DNA from 3 places in the Arthrobacter gengyunqii genome. Region 3 is predicted to be linked to each of the others. Evidence: riboswitches for the same ligand, from Rfam matches in the RefSeq annotation. Region 3 holds a riboswitch; each other region holds the start of a gene.

The links. Region 3 has a riboswitch for S-adenosylmethionine ahead of MUG94_RS10020 (flavin reductase family protein). Riboswitches for the same ligand answer to the same signal wherever they lie in the genome.
Region 1: it holds a riboswitch for S-adenosylmethionine, as region 3 does, so the genes downstream of both, MUG94_RS08320 (cobalamin-independent methionine synthase II family protein) here and MUG94_RS10020 (flavin reductase family protein) in region 3, are expected to answer to the same signal.
Region 2: it holds a riboswitch for S-adenosylmethionine, as region 3 does, so the genes downstream of both, MUG94_RS14675 (hypothetical protein) here and MUG94_RS10020 (flavin reductase family protein) in region 3, are expected to answer to the same signal.

Annotation. Positions count from the first base shown of each region.
Region 1 is NZ_CP095461.1:1,814,168-1,819,317, forward strand. Features, by position in the region: gene MUG94_RS08305 (ABC transporter permease) at 1-606, shown strand, start outside; gene MUG94_RS08310 (MDR family MFS transporter) at 722-2,230, shown strand; gene MUG94_RS08315 (histone-like nucleoid-structuring protein Lsr2) at 2,395-2,727, shown strand; SAM riboswitch class I at 2,975-3,071, shown strand; gene MUG94_RS08320 (cobalamin-independent methionine synthase II family protein) at 3,080-4,315, shown strand; gene MUG94_RS08325 (acyl-CoA dehydrogenase family protein) at 4,463-5,150, shown strand, end outside.
Region 2 is NZ_CP095461.1:3,181,740-3,186,889, reverse strand. Features, by position in the region: gene MUG94_RS14685 (3-hydroxyacyl-CoA dehydrogenase family protein) at 1-818, shown strand, start outside; gene MUG94_RS14680 (tyrosine-protein phosphatase) at 828-1,553, shown strand; gene MUG94_RS14675 (hypothetical protein) at 1,510-1,893, opposite strand; SAM riboswitch class IV at 1,909-2,048, opposite strand; gene MUG94_RS14670 (LLM class flavin-dependent oxidoreductase) at 2,107-3,132, opposite strand; gene MUG94_RS14665 (RBBP9/YdeN family alpha/beta hydrolase) at 3,206-3,757, shown strand; gene MUG94_RS14660 (ATP-dependent DNA ligase) at 3,780-4,859, shown strand; partial or broken gene MUG94_RS14655 (SGNH/GDSL hydrolase family protein) at 4,862-5,150, opposite strand, start outside.
Region 3 is NZ_CP095461.1:2,200,105-2,205,254, forward strand. Features, by position in the region: gene MUG94_RS10010 (nitronate monooxygenase) at 1-778, opposite strand, end outside; gene MUG94_RS10015 (PhzF family phenazine biosynthesis protein) at 788-1,624, opposite strand; SAM riboswitch class IV at 1,729-1,846, shown strand; gene MUG94_RS10020 (flavin reductase family protein) at 1,898-2,404, shown strand; gene aspS (aspartate--tRNA ligase) at 2,709-4,493, opposite strand; gene MUG94_RS10030 (APC family permease) at 4,660-5,150, shown strand, end outside.

The sequences.
Region 1 (5,150 bases), 390 kb from region 3:
GAGGCAACCGCCGTCGTCGTTGCGACTTACGAACGCGGGCTGGGCTTCGGTGACCTGGCGGTGGACAACGAAACGCTGCGGCAGCACACCACTGCGGGGCTGAACGACTACGTGCTGGTCAGTGCCGAACCCGGCGCGGATGCCGGTGAGGTGGCTGCCGCCGTCGGCGCCCTGGGGCTGACGGTGCTGGACCCGGGGGAACTGGGAGCGGCCGGAGCATCGGAGCGAAGTTCGGAGTCCTGGATTTCCGTGGTCGGGCTGCTGGTCCTGCTGGGATATGTCGGGCTATCCGTGGCCAACAGCCTGGTGATGGCCACGGCGCGGCGGCGCCCGGAGCTGATGCTCCTGCGTGCCCTCGGTGCTTCCGACCGGCAACTGCGGCGGATGACCGGCCTGGAAGCCCTGGCGGTGGTGGTGACCGCCGTCGTACTGGGAAGCGGCATTGCCCTGCTGCCGCTGATGGGAATTGCCTTCAACGTTTCCGGGCAGCCGTTTCCGACCATTGTCCCGGGGATCTTCCTTGCACTGGCCGGCACGGTGGCGGCGCTTGGCCTGGGTTCCATCGCTGCTGCCACCCATGCCGCGCTGCGACCGGTCCGGGAATAAACCGACCGAAGGGCCGGTTGCGCCCGATGGCGGGTCCCGAGCGGGACCCGCATAGGATTGCGGCCCCGGCCCAACCTGCTTTGAACGCCACCACCGTGAACAGGATTCTTCCCTTTTGAGTATTGACCCGTCTTCCGTCGCCACTTCCGCACCGCCGTCGCCAGGCAAACAAAACCCCCGCAAAACCGCTGCGCCGGATGCCCTGGACGCCCGCACCAAGACTGTGATCGGGTTGCTGCTCGTCTCGTCATTCGTCGTGATCCTGAATGAGACGATCATGAGCGTGGCCCTGCCGCGGCTGATGGCAGACCTCAACATCACCGCGGGCACGGCCCAGTGGCTGACCACAGGGTTCATGCTGACCATGGCCGTGGTCATCCCGGCCACAGGATTCCTGCTGCAGCGGTTTTCCATGCGCGGCCTCTTTATTACGGCCATGTCGCTGTTCAGTGCGGGCACGCTGCTGGCTGCCATGGCTCCGGGGTTTGGCACGCTGCTCGGCGGCCGCATCATTCAGGCCGGGGGCACGGCGATCATGCTGCCGCTGCTGATGACCACCGTCCTGAACGCCGTTCCGGCACACCGGCGCGGACGCATGATGGGCACCATTTCCATTGTCATTGCCGTCGCCCCGGCCATCGGGCCCACCGTTTCGGGCATCATCCTCAACGCCCTGGACTGGCGCTGGATGTTCTGGCTGGTCCTGCCGATCGCACTGCTCTCCCTTGTCGTGGGTGCGCTGAAGGTGCAGAACCTCACCGAACCCAAGAAGGTCCCCTTTGACGTGCTCTCGATCGTGCTGTCCACCTTTGCCTTCGGCGGGCTGATCTTTGGCCTGAGCAGCATCGGCGAAGCCGCCCAGGGCGAGGCCCTGATGCCGCTGTGGATTCCCCTCACCGCCGGTGCCCTGGCCATGGCCGGATTTATTTTCCGCCAGCTGTTCCTCCAGCGCACGGACCGGGCGCTGATGGACCTGCGCACCTTCGGGAGCAAACCGTTCGTCGTTGCCATCGTCCTGGTTCTGGTGAGCATGATGGCGCTCTTCGGCTGCCTCATTGTCCTGCCGCTGTACCTGCAGAACGTCCTGGGGCTCAGCACCCTGAACACCGGTCTGCTGCTTCTTCCCGGCGGTGCCGTGATGGCGATTCTGTCACCCATTGTCGGAGGACTGTTCGACAAGTTCGGCCCCCGTCCGCTGGTGATCCCCGGAGCCCTGGTGCTCAGCGGTGCACTGTGGGGCATGACGACCCTGGACGAGAACAGCTCCGTTCCCGTGGTCATCGTCCTGCACTGCCTGCTCAACACGGGCCTGGGATTCATCTTCACGCCGCTGTTCACCTCGGCCCTGGGTTCCCTGCACAAGTCGCTCTACTCGCACGGCAGCGCGATCATCAATACGCTGCAGCAGTTGGCCGGCGCTGCGGGCACGGCTGTCTTCGTCACCCTGATGACGACCGGCACCACTGCTGCGGTCAATGAAGGAATAGCGGGCATCCCGGCCTCGGCCGCCGGTGTGCACACCGCATTCTTCTGGGGAGCGGTTATCTCGCTGGTGGCGCTGGCGGCGTCCTTCTTCGTGCGCCGGCCCACCAATGAAGTGCCCGACGGCGTGGCCATCCACTAGGCGCGGTAATTCCGGTAATTCCCAGCCTTTCCTGCGGGCACGCGGCCGTGGAATTACTTGTGCCCTGCTATAGCCGAATGTGGCCGGCACCCTATTTTATGGAAGCTGCGCGGCTAAACTTACTGGCAGGGGTGGTTCAGAATTACACGAAAAGGGACAAGCACATGGCCCAGAAAAGACAAGTTCTTCTGATTGATGACCTTACCGGGGAAGACGCACAGGAAACTGTGAAGCTGGCCCTGGACGGTGCGCAGTATGAAATCGACCTGACGACGGAGCATGCGGCTGACCTTCGCGAGAAGTTGGGTCCGTATATCTCCAGCGGACGCCGCCTGCGGGGCGGTTCAAGCACGCGCAGCACAAGGCGGGAAAGTACTGCGCACGGTGAGGACAGCCGAAAGATACGGGAATGGGCTGTTGCAAACGGTTACAAGCCAAGCGCCCGCGGACGCATCAGCCAGGAAATACGCGAAGCGTACAACTCGGCACAAAACTAACAGCCCCGGACACGTCCCTCAGACGTGTCGGAGGCTGTTAGCTCACCACCGATTTCCCGCCGTATTGTTGCTTGTCATTCATCGCGCGCAACATTCCGCCATATGACGGTGCCCGCCGGTCACATAACGTGTCACTGGGATTCCTGCGTCGGCACGTGCATGCTGGGTCGTGAGCCCTTCCACACGGCACCCGGCACCCACCGGGGAAGGGGCGCACCCGCGTTGCCAGTGGATAAAGCCATACCCACAACCATCCAGAGCAGCTGAGAGACCTGCCTCCGCGACGCTGCAGCTTCCCCCGGACATCCTTTCCGGAAAGGTGCTAACGGCAGGAACGATGGAAGGAACACCCATGACGCATGATCACATTCCCACGACCCACGCCGGCTCCTTGCCCCGGACACCGGAACTGATAGCAGCCAATGCCGCCCGCACCTTTGCGGCCGACGGTTTCACCCTGGAACGGACCCCGGAATTCGAGGCGTTGCTGACCGGCGCCGTGGTTGACCTGGTGCAGCGCCAAAAGAACCTTGGCATCACCATCCCGGGAGACGGCGAATACGGCAAAGCAATGTCCAATGCTTTGGATTACGGCGCCTGGTGGACCTACAGCTTCCAGCGCACCGCAGGTCTTGAACTCACCGAATTCAATCCCATCACGGCGGGACCGGTTCGCAGCGAGCCCGGCAACGTTCGGTTGACGTCGTTCGCGGACAGGAGGGACTGGACCCGATTCGCTGCCGCCTATTCGGATCCGGAAAGCGGTATTCACCTCGGCCGGAACGCAACCGCCTTTCCCTCGGCCACTGGCCCGATCAGCTATACCGGCCAGGCAGCCCTCGCCAGCGACATTGCGAACCTCAAGGCAGGATTGGAAGCTGCTGACCTCGCCACCGGGTTCATTACAGCTCTGTCACCCGGATCCGCCAGCCGCATCGGCAATGACTACTACGGAAGCGAAGAAGAATTCATCTACGCATGGGCAGATGTCCTTCGCGAAGAATACAAGGCCATCGTCGAAGCCGGACTGGTTGTGCAGATTGATGACCCGTCTATCGCCGAAAACTGGGACCAGATCAATCCCGAGCCGAGCGTGGAAGACTACCGCCGCTTCACTCAGATCCGGATTGAAGCGTTGAATTACGCCCTGCGCGGGCTGCCCGAAGATCAGGTCCGTTTCCATGTCTGCTGGGGTTCGTGGCACGGACCCCACGCCACCGACATCGAGTTCAACCACATTGTTGACCTGGTGCTGGGCATCAATGCCGGAGCCTATTCCTTTGAAGCCGCCAATGTCCGGCATGAGCATGAGTGGGCCATCTGGCGCGGCAAGCGGCTGCCCGAGGGCAAAATCCTGATTCCCGGCGTCGTATCCCATGCCACCAATGTTGTGGAGCACCCGGAGCTGGTGGCGCAGCGGATAGAACGCTTCGCGGGGCTCGTGGGCCGTGAGAACATCATCGCCGGCACCGACTGCGGCCTGGGTGGACGCATCCACCCGGATATTGCCGCAGCGAAGCTCGAGTCGCTGGGTCAGGGAGCGCGCATCGCGGCAGGCAACCTGTTGGCTGGAGCTTCACTCCGATAAGGGCAACCGGACCAAGTAGTTCCGTGGGCGCGGCCGCGTGTTGTGCCCACGGAACTGCTCGCCGGAAACCCTTGACGGCGTCCTGTGCCGGGGACATACTCGGTTACTAAACGATCATTTAGTATCGAATAACAGGCCGGAGCCGACATGACGACCATCCGAATTGCAGACCAGCCGGAGACCACAGAGTTGAACGGATCAGCCGACGATCCGGCGGCTGCCGGCTTCAGCTTCGATCCGACGGCCGTCCAGGACGTGGACAGTGACCTGTACCTCCTGGACAACCTCCTTGACGAGCAGGCCAAGGATGTCCAGCGACGCGTGCGCGCCTTCGTGGACGAGGATCTGCTGCCGGTTATCAATGGCTACTGGGAGCGTGCCGAAGTCCCTTATGAGCTGATCCCGAAGCTCGCGGCCCTTAACATCGCGGGGGGAACCATCAAAGGATACGGCTGCCCCGGGCTGACCCGGCTTGCCGCTTCCACCGCTGCTGCTGAGCTGGCCCGCGGCGACGGGTCCATCAACACGTTCTTCGGCGTGCATTCCGGGCTGGCCATGGGCAGTATCGACATGCTCGGCTCCGAGGAGCAGAAACAGCGGTGGCTGCCATCCATGGCCCGGTTCGAGAAAATTGGAGCTTTTGCGCTGACTGAACCGGGACACGGGTCCGACTCTGTCTCCCTGGAGACCTCCGCGCGCCGCGACGGGGACGAATATGTCCTCAACGGCAGCAAGCGGTGGATCGGCAACGCGAGCTTCGCCGACGTCGTCATCATTTACGCCCGGGATGAAGCAGACGGTGCCGTCAAGGGCTTTGTCATGGAAAAGGATGCTG
Region 2 (5,150 bases), 980 kb from region 3:
GCGGCGGTCGGATGGGCGCAGGCATTGCCCACGCTTTCTGCACGGCCGGAGCAACAGTGGTGGTGGTGGAGCGCGACGACGACGCTGCCTCCGCCGCCCGTGACCGCGTCGCCTCAGCGCTGGCCAAGAGCGTTGAGCGCGGCACCGTCACCGAGACCATCGGGGACCTGACCGCGCGCCTGTCCGTGTCCACAGACTATGCGGCCTTCTCCGGAGCCGGATTGGTGGTGGAAGCGGTGCCTGAAGATTTTGGCCTGAAGTCGACGGCCCTGGTTGCGGTCGAGGAACAGCTGGGATCCGAGGCCTGGCTGGCCTCGAACACATCCTCGCTGTCCGTATCCGAGCTGGCGGAAAAGCTGCAGCGCCCGGAACGGTTCTGCGGCCTGCACTTTTTCAACCCGGTGCCTGCCTCCACCCTGATCGAAGTGGTGCTGGGCAAGCAGACCTCCGGGGAGCTGGCCGAGGCGGCCGCCGCCTGGGCGCAGGACCTGGGCAAGACCCCGGTGGTCGTGAACGATGCCCCAGGCTTTGCCAGTTCCCGGCTGGGAGTGGCCATTGCCCTGGAAGCCATGCGCATGGTGGAAGAGGGCGTGGCCTCGGCAGAGGACATCGATGCGGCCATGGTCCTGGGCTACAAGCACCCCACGGGTCCGCTGCGGACCACAGACATTGTGGGCCTGGACGTGCGGCTGGGCATCGCAGAGTATCTGGCCTCCACGCTGGGTCCCCGGTTCGAGCCGCCGCAGATTCTGCGGGACAAAGTGGCCCGAGGCGAGCTCGGCCGCAAATCCGGCAAGGGCTTCTTCGACTGGTCCTAGAAGGGCATGATGGGCAACCGAGGAGTGGAGTGGGAGGGCGCCGCCAACGCCCGTGACCTCGGCGGCATTCCCCTTTCCGGCGGAGGGGCCGTGGCGCCGCGCCGGATCTTCCGGATGGGCCGGTCCGAATGGCTGACGGAAAACGGCTGGCGGCAGGCGTACGACGACGGCGTCCGCACCGTCATCGACCTCCGCAACGACGTGGAGCAGGGCCGCCGGGACACCGACCCGGAAGTGAGCCCCGACGCCGCCGCAGGCATCACGTTCCTGACCCGGCCCACCCAGGAAGCGAACGACCCCGACTTCACCGCCTTGTGCGGCCCGTACATGGACTCCCCGCGCTACTACCGGGAAAACCTGCGCCGCTGGCCGGAGAAGATCGCCGCCGTCGTTGAGTCCATAGCGGAGGCCGGCGACGGCGCGGTGGTGATCCACTGCTCGGCCGGCCGGGACCGCACCGGGCTCATTGCCATGCTGCTGCTCCAGCTGGCCGGGGCATCACCGGAGGCCATTGCCGACGACTATGAGCAGGCAGTCCGCGGCATCAACGCGTTCCATGCCACTCAGGTGCATCCGCGCGAAAAGCCGCTGACTCCCGAGCAGGAAGACGCCCGGGTGGCCGACGGACGGCGTGAACTGCTCCGCGCCCTGGACGGTTTTGACGCCGAACAGTACCTGCGCTCAGCCGGGCTCAGCCCCGCTGAGCTTGGGCGTCTTCGGAGTCGTTTGCGCTGAGCCGTTTACAGGGATGGACCCTTTCCGGCGTCGCCAAGTAGAAAAAAGAGCGCCGGGCGGGGCTGTCGAAGCCTCCGGGCACCAGCAACGATGAATAGCGTGCGCACCACTGCGCCTGGCCGTTGGAATGGGCCAGCGCCTGCGCCAGGGAAGGCAGGTCATGGAACCACATCAGCTGCTGCTCGCCGTCTACCACCAATTGGATCAGGTCCAGATCGAGATCGACATAGGCCTGGGCATCCACCCAGTCATCGTAAACAGCCAGGCGCTTGCCGTGAATCAGGTGGACGTTGTGCCCGGGGGTGTAGCTGATGCAGCGGGTGTCACTGGAGATGCTCACAGTGTGTTCCTTTACAGGTTGTCCTTGCCTGCGCCGGGCGGCGTCAGGCCGCTTCGTCATCCGAACCACCCGCCGAACAATGGGGTTGGTGTGAGGCCAGTCGGAGCTTTTACGTGCCCGGATTCCTCCGGGCGCGTTGGCCACCTCTCGTGAAGCTGTCACCACCTTAGCGTATGCCGGTGACAGCCCGGAACCTGCGCCGGACGGGAAACATCACCGCCAGCCGGCCGCGGGGGCGACATGCTTCACGATGTTCTCCAGCAGCTGCACGTTGTAGTCCACGCCAAGCTGGTTGGGAACCGTCACCAGAAGCGTGTCCGCAGCCTGAACCGCGGTGTCGGCGGCAAGCTGGGCGGCAATGACATCCGGTTCGCCGATGTAGCTCTTGCCGAACCGGGCCAAGCCACCGTCGAGCCGTCCCACCTGGTCGCGGCCCTCGGCCTGCGCGCGCAGGCCGAAATACCGGCGGTCGGTGTCGGTCACCAGCGGAATGACGCTGCGGCTGACGGACACCCGCGGAGCTCCTTCATGCCCGGCGTCGGCCCAGGCCTTGCGGAACACCGCAATCTGCTCCGCCTGGAGTTCGTCGAAGGGCACGCCTGTGTCCTCCGTCAGCAGGGTGGAGCTCATCAGGTTCATGCCCTGCTCGCCGGTCCATTTGGCCGTCGCCCGGGTGCCGGAACCCCACCAGATCCGTTCTGCCAGGCCGGGGGACTGCGGATCGATGGCCAGCGCGTCGGAACTGCCGGTCATCATCGGATCCGCGTTCGCCAGGCCTGCACCGGCAATCGCCGCCCGGAACACCAACGTGTGCTTGCGGGCCTCATCCGCATCGGTGCTATCCCCGGTGGGAACGTAGCCAAATGCCTCATAGCCGCGCAGCGCGGGCTCGGGTGAACCGCGGCTCAGCCCCAGCTGCAGCCTGCCGCCGCTGATCAGATCCGTGGCCGCCGCTTCTTCGGCCATGTACAGCGGATTTTCGTACCGCATGTCGATCACCGCCGTGCCCAGTTCAAGCCGGTGAGTCCGGGCAGCCATGGCGGACAGCAGGGGGAACGGTGCAGCGAACTGCGGGGCAAAGTGATGGACCCGCAGGAAGGCTCCGTCAATGCCCACTTCCTCGGCCGCCACCGCCGTTTCAACGGTCTGCAGCAGGGCGTCGCGGGCGGTGCGGACAAAAGAACCCTGCACGTCGCGGTAATGTCCAAAGGACAGGAAACCGATCTTCTTCATGTTCATTCACAGCACCGGTTTCCGAGCAGATATTCCCGGTTGCCGGCTCCTCGGCGCCATTGGATGAGAGGCGAACAGCATGCACCTGACCATGGTCCCCGGGATCGGCGGTTCCAATGACGAGCATTGGCAAAGCCGGTGGCAGGACGGTGCGGCGGACGTGTCCCGGATTTCGCCGTCGTCCTGGGATGACCCGAACCTGGAGAACTGGATGGGTGCGCTCGACGACGCCGCCGGCTCCCGCGGCGGCGACACCATCCTCGTGGCCCACAGCCTGGGCTGCCTGGCCTCTGCCGAGTGGCTGCTGCGCAACCCCGAAGGCGCCCGCGGCGTGCTGCTGGTGGCTCCGCCCGATCCGGCCGAGCCTGCCTTTCCCGACACAGCGGGCTCCTTCCGGGACCCGCGGCTGCAGCCGCTGCCGGTGCCCGGACTGCTGATCGCCAGCGAGAATGATCCGTACTGCACGCTCCCGGGAGCACGGCTGCTGGCCGGAGCCTGGAATGTCCCCGTGATCGACGCCGGCCCGCTGACACACATCAATGACGAAAGCGGCATCGGCGACTGGCAGCAAGGGCGGAACCTGCTGACGGCGTTTGCCGCGGGCCTGGGTGCCGTCGTTCCCCTCGACTGAAAAGTCGGGTAAGAATGGGCGCATGAAACTTCCGGTAATGCCGCCTGTGGCTCCCATGCTGGCCAAAGCCGTGACCGCTCTGCCCGAGGGTGAATACTCCTATGAACCCAAGTGGGACGGCTTCCGCTCCATTATTTTCCGCGACGGGGATGAGCTGGAGATCGGCAGCCGAAACGAAAAACCGATGACCCGGTACTTTCCGGAACTGGTTGAGGCGCTCAAAGCCAACTTGCCCGAGCGCTGCGTGGTGGACGGCGAGATTATCCTGATCAGCGAATCAGGGAAGCGGCTGGACTTTGAGGTCCTGCAGCAGCGCATCCATCCGGCAGCCAGCCGGGTGAAGCTGCTGGCCGAGCAGACACCGGCGGCCTTTGTTGCCTTTGACCTGCTGGCGCTGGACGACACCGATTTCATGGACCGACCGTACGCGGAGCGCCGCAGTGCGCTGGAAGCCGCGCTTGCCGACGCCGACGCACCCGTTTATCTGACCGCCCGCACCACCGATCCGGGCACCGCGCAGCGCTGGTTCAGCGAGTTTGAAGGTGCTGGCCTGGACGGCATCGTCGCCAAGCCCCTGGCGGATTCCTACCAGCCGGGCAAACGCACCATGGCCAAGTACAAGCACGAACGGACCGCGGACTGCGTACTGGCCGGCTACCGGGTGCACAAGTCCAGCCCCGACGCCGTCGGCTCGCTTTTGCTGGGTCTCTACAACGACGACGGTGAACTTACCAACGTGGGGGTGGCCGGAGCGTTCAGCATGGCCCGGCGGCGTGAACTGTTCTCGGAACTGCAGCCGCTCGTCTCGGATTCGGCGGACCACCCGTGGACGGCGGACAAACAGGACGCCGGGACGCGCACGCCCCGCAACTCCGAGGGCAGCCGCTGGAGCGGCGGCAAGGATCTCTCCTTTGTGCCGCTGCGGCCCGAGCGCGTAGTGGAGGTCAAGTACGACCACATGGAGGGAGAACGGTTCCGGCACACCGCGCAGTTTCTGCGCTGGCGGCCGGACCGCTCACCGGACTCGTGCACCTACGGCCAGCTGGAGGAGCCGGTGAAATTTGACCTCACGGAAGTGCTGAGCGCGCCGGCGGGAAGCTAGCTTTAACCGCGGCCGCGGCAGTGTCCCCGGCCGTTCTGGCCCAGCCGTTCCACGTCCACTGCGGCGGTAATGGCGGCGAAGTACCCCTCGCTGTACCCGGTGGCCGTGGGATGCAGGGCAAAGGGGCCGTCCGCAAGGATCCAGGGGTCCGGTGAGCCGATGCCGTGGCCGGCAAAAGCTTCGGTCACGTCCACGAAGGTGCCGTCGCCCACTTGCCCCGCGACAACGGCGTTCAGCGCATCGGTTCCGGCGTTGAACAGGGTCTGGGCCTCCACGCTGAGAAGGCCAGGG
Region 3 (5,150 bases):
GCAGCAGTGTTCCCACTTGGACGGCACCCGCCCCGGCGGCCAGAGCTGCGGACGCGTCCTCCGGGGTGGAAATCCCTCCCGCTGCAACCAACGGGAGCGGGCAGGCTTCTCGAACCTGGCCCAGCAGGTCCGTCAGCGCCACCTCGCCGGGGACCTTCCCGCTGTCCAGCGTTCCCCGGTGTCCGCCTGCCTCCGGGCCCTGCACGCACAGGATGTGCGCTCCCGCCTCCGCGGCCGCGCGGGCCTCGCCGGCGTCGGTGACCGTCACCACGCTGCAGATTCCCTGCGCCGCAAGCTCCGCGAAGACCGCCGGTTCCGGCAGTCCGAAGGTGAAGGACACTACCGGGACCCGCTCCCGCAGGACCAGCTCCAGCTTGGCCTGCCAGCCGTCGTCGTCGGTGGGATCCGGCATCCCGGGTTCGGGGACGGTGGTTCCAGCCGGCCCCTGCCCTGCTGCTGCGACCAGGTCCTCACGGAAGGTCAGGGCGGCTTCGATTCTTCGGGCTTGGGCTGCGGCCTTCGCCGCGGCCTGATCCTGCGCGGCGACCGGGTAGGTGTTGGCAGCATCCGGTACGAAGAGGTTCAGGCCAAAGGGCCTGCCGCTCAGCCGGCGCAGCTGGGTGATCTGGTCCGCCACGGATTCGGCGCTTTTGTAGCCGGCGGCCAGGAAGCCGAGCCCGCCGGCCTCCCCCACGGCGGCAGCCAGCTCCGGGGTGGAAGGCCCTCCGGCCATGGGCGCACCGATAACCGGAAGGGCGAGGGACTTTAGGGTGAACATGGTGCCGGATTACAGCGTGACGGTGCCGTCAATGCAGGTGACCGTGGATCCGCCCACCCAAATTTTGCGGTCCCGGGTGAAGACCCGGACCCGGCCGGAGCGCTGGACGGCAGTGCCCTGGGTGACGACGTAGCGTTCCGGTGCCAGTGAGGCTCCGATCAGCCACTGGGCGAGTCCGGCATTGAGGCTGCCGGTGACCGGATCCTCTGCAATACCGAGACCCGGTACGAAGGCGCGCACTTCAAAGTCCGTTTCCGCGTCCGCCGGCTGCGCACCGATGACGCCCACGCGCAGGTTGCCCATGATCGTCGGGTCCGGGTTCAGCGCCAGGACGGTTGCGGCGTCCGGGAGCAGCAGTCCCAGCCAGCCCGGTCCGTTGTCGATCCAGTTGGAGGCGAGGATTTGCTCCGTTTCCAGGCCCAGTGCCCGCCGGGCCTGGTCCAGGACGTCGTCCTCCAGCTCACCGGAGCGCAGCAGGGGCGGAGCGGCAAACGCCGCGATCCCGGCATTGGCGTGCAGCGTCACAAGCCCTATGCCGCATTCCTGCACGACGACGTCGGGGTACCGGCGCTTGGCTCCGGTCTCCAGCCAGGCGTGGCACGTGCCCAGCGTGGGGTGTCCGGCGAAGGGAATCTCCCCGCCGGGGGTGAAGATCCGGACCCGGTAGTCGGCCCCGTCCACGGTGGGCGGCAGGACGAAGGTGGTCTCGGAAAGGTTGGTCCACCGGGCAAAGGATGCCATCTCGGCATCCGTCAGCCCTTCCGCTTCGAGCACCACTGCCAGTGGGTTGCCCAAATACGGTTCGCTGCCGAAAACGTCCACCTGTTTAAACCACCGCTGTCTCATTCTTCACACTGTATCCCTTCATTCCCATGACTTTTATGAAGCGGAGTTTACGAACTGTGGCGGGGGTTTGTGTCCCGGTGCTGCCCGGCCTACGTTGGAGCAGGAATCAAGAGTTCCAGCCACGGGCCCTGGCCGGCTGGACGGCAACCCTCTCGCCGTAGCGGGGTGCTCCAGGTGACGATTCGGCCGCCCGAACCCATTCCGGCGCGGCAAGTACTGCGCTTCGCCGTTGCTTCTTTCCGGCCTGGCGCTTGAGGCAAAGGACCTATGCGCATGACACTTTTGACCGACCTTCAGCCCGCTGCGCTGCGGCGGGCCTTTTCCCGATTCCCCTCCGGCGTTGCGGCTTTGTGCGCGGTCATCGACGGAAAGCCGCAGGGCCTTGTCGCGTCTTCGTTTACGGTCGGGGTTTCCATGGATCCGCCGCTGGTGATGTTCGCCGTGCAGAACACGTCCCGCACCTGGCCCGTCCTGCGCGGTGCCGGACGGATCGGGGTGTCGGTTCTCGGATCCGATCATGAGGGCGTCTGCAAGCAGATTGCTTCCAATACAGGCGACCGCTTTGCCGGGCTGAGCCTGCACACTGACACCTCCGGTTCACTCTTCCTGGACCGGGCAGCCCTGTGGCTCGAGTGCTCTGTGGAAAAGGAGATTCCGGCCGGCGACCATGCGGTGGTGCTGCTGCGCGTCCACGGCCATGCTTCCCACGAGGACGCCCACGAACCGCTGGTCTTCCACGGCTCAGCCTTCCGGCATTTGGGGGTTCCCGCCTTCGCCTGACAGCCGCGGGCCGCCGTTTCCCTCCGGTTTGGGAAGTCCCTCCGGTTTGGGAAATCCCTGCCACTGCGGACCGGTCACTTTTTCCCAAAACGGAGGGAACGGGACAAAACGGAGGGAAACAAAGCCCTACATCCGGAAAGCACGGAGCCCGGCCGCCATAAAAGACGACCGGGCTCCGTGCACCGCTTGGGCCTGTCAGACTGTGCACCTGTCAGACTGTGCAACCCGCCAGGCTCTGCAACCAGTCAGGCTGTACAATCCGCCAGGCTCACCGGGGCAAGCCGGGCTGCATGTCCGCCGGGACTTAGCTTTCCTGCGGCTTGTCCTGCTTCTTCTCAGGCTTGAAGTCCACGCCGGCTTCCTTGCGCTGCTGGGCAGTGATCGGAGCCGGTGCCGCGGTCAGCGGGTCGTAGCCGCCGCCGGACTTCGGGAACGCTATGACGTCGCGGATGGACTCGGTGCCGGCCAGCAGGGCCACCACACGGTCCCAACCGAAGGCGATGCCGCCGTGGGGCGGTGCGCCGTACTTGAAACCTTCGAGCAGGAAGCCGAACTTCTCCTGCGCGTCCTCCTGCGAAAGGCCCATGACCTTGAAGACGCGTTCCTGCACGTCGCGCTGGTGGATACGGATGGAACCGCCGCCGATTTCATTGCCGTTGCAGACAATGTCATAGGCGTAGGCCAGGGCCGACTCCGGATCGGTGTCGAACGTGTCCATGAACTCAGGCTTGGGAGACGTGAACGCGTGGTGCACGGCCGTCCAGGCGCCGCCGCCCACTGCCACGTCACCGGCTGCCACAGCGGCCGACGCCGGCTCGAACATGGGAGCGTCCACAATCCACACGAAGGCCCAGTCGTTGGGATCGATCAGACCGGTGCGGTGGCCGATCTCCACGCGGGCGGCGCCGAGCAGTGCACGGGAGGCGGTTGTCTCGCCGGCAGCGAAGAAGACGCAGTCGCCGGGCTTGGCGCCAACCTTCTCCGCGAGGTTCTCACGCTCGAAGTCGGTGAGGTTCTTGGCAACGGGACCGGTCAGGGTGCCGTCCTCCTGGACCAGCACGTAAGCCAGGCCCTTGGCGCCGCGCTGCTTGGCCCATTCCTGCCACGCATCCAGGGTGCGGCGGGGCTGCGAGGCACCGCCGGGCATGACGACGGCGCCCACGTACGGGGCCTGGAACACGCGGAACGTGGTGTCCTTGAAGAAGTCGGTCAGCTCGGTCAGCTCCAGGCCGAACCGCAGGTCCGGCTTGTCCGAACCAAAGCGGGCCATGGCGTCCCGGTAGGTCATGCGCTGGATCGGGGTGGGGATCTCGACGTCGATCAGCTTCCACAGGGCCTTCACCACGGACTCGCCCAGGGCAATGATGTCGTCTTCCTCGACGAAGCTCGCCTCAATGTCCAGCTGAGTGAACTCCGGCTGGCGGTCCGCGCGGAAGTCTTCATCGCGGTAGCAGCGGGCGATCTGGTAGTACTTCTCGAAGCCGCCCACCTGCAGCAGCTGCTTGAACAGCTGCGGTGACTGGGGCAGTGCGTACCAGGATCCCGGGGCCAGACGCGCCGGAACCACGAAGTCGCGGGCACCCTCGGGGGTGGAACGGGTCAGCGTGGGGGTTTCGATTTCCACGAAACCTTCGTCATGCAGCAGGTTCCGGGCAATGCGGTTGGCCTCGGAACGCAGGCGCATGTTCCGGGCCGGAGCCGGACGGCGCAGGTCCAGGTAGCGGTGCTTCAGGCGGGCCTCTTCGCCAACCTCCACGTGCTCGTCAATCTGGAACGGAAGCGGGTCTGAGGTGTTCAGGACCACGACGTCGTCAGTGATGACTTCCACTTCACCGGTGGCCAGCGAGGGGTTCTCGTTGCCTTCCGGGCGCTTCTGCACGGTACCGGTGATCTGAAGGACATATTCGTTGCGCAGCCCGTGGAAGACGTCCTCTTCGCGGACCACCACCTGGGCCACTCCGGAGGCGTCACGGAGGTCGAGGAAAGCAACCCCGCCGTGGTCCCGCCGTCGGGCCACCCAGCCAGCGAGGGTGACGGTCTGTCCAATATGCTCGGCCCTTAGGGAACCAAGGGCATGAGTGCGCAGCACAGCAGTCCTTTCAAGATTGCTTGCGGAAAACACTGTTCCCGCTCATTGTGAATACAAGGTCTCTTCATGAGTTTACCGGTGTTCACATCCTTTCCCAGCCAAGGGCACGGCTGCGCAGCCCGGTGCGGGCGCGGCACCGCCCGGGCCCGACCGAATGGAGGGACGCGTGTCCGGAAGCTCCTCAGAGAAACTCCCGCTGGGCGGTTTTGACGCCACCACTGTGGGAATCGGCTGCATGGTTGGCGGCGGCATTTTTGTGGTCCTGCCGCTGGTTGCGGACGCTGCCGGCTTTGCACTCGCCGCGTCCCTGGCCCTTGCCGCACTGGTGGCCTATTGCACAGCGGCGTCCACTTTCCTGCTCAGCGCCGGGCTGCGCATCAGCGGGCACCGCAACGCCGGAGGTACAGCGCGTACCGCGGCCCGGGTCCTCATGGGGCCCTACATGGGTTTCTTCACGGGCTGGACGATGGTCTGCGCCCTGGTGACGTCTGCTGCCGTGCTCGCCCTGACCTTCGGGTTGTATGTGGTGCCCGGGCAAGCCCGGCCCGCAGCCGCTGGAGCAGCCGTGGCGGGAACCGCCCTGTACCTGTTCGGGCTGCAGCGCAGCACCTGGGTGATCCGTTTCGTGCTGGCCTTCGTGCTTGGCATGCTGGGTTT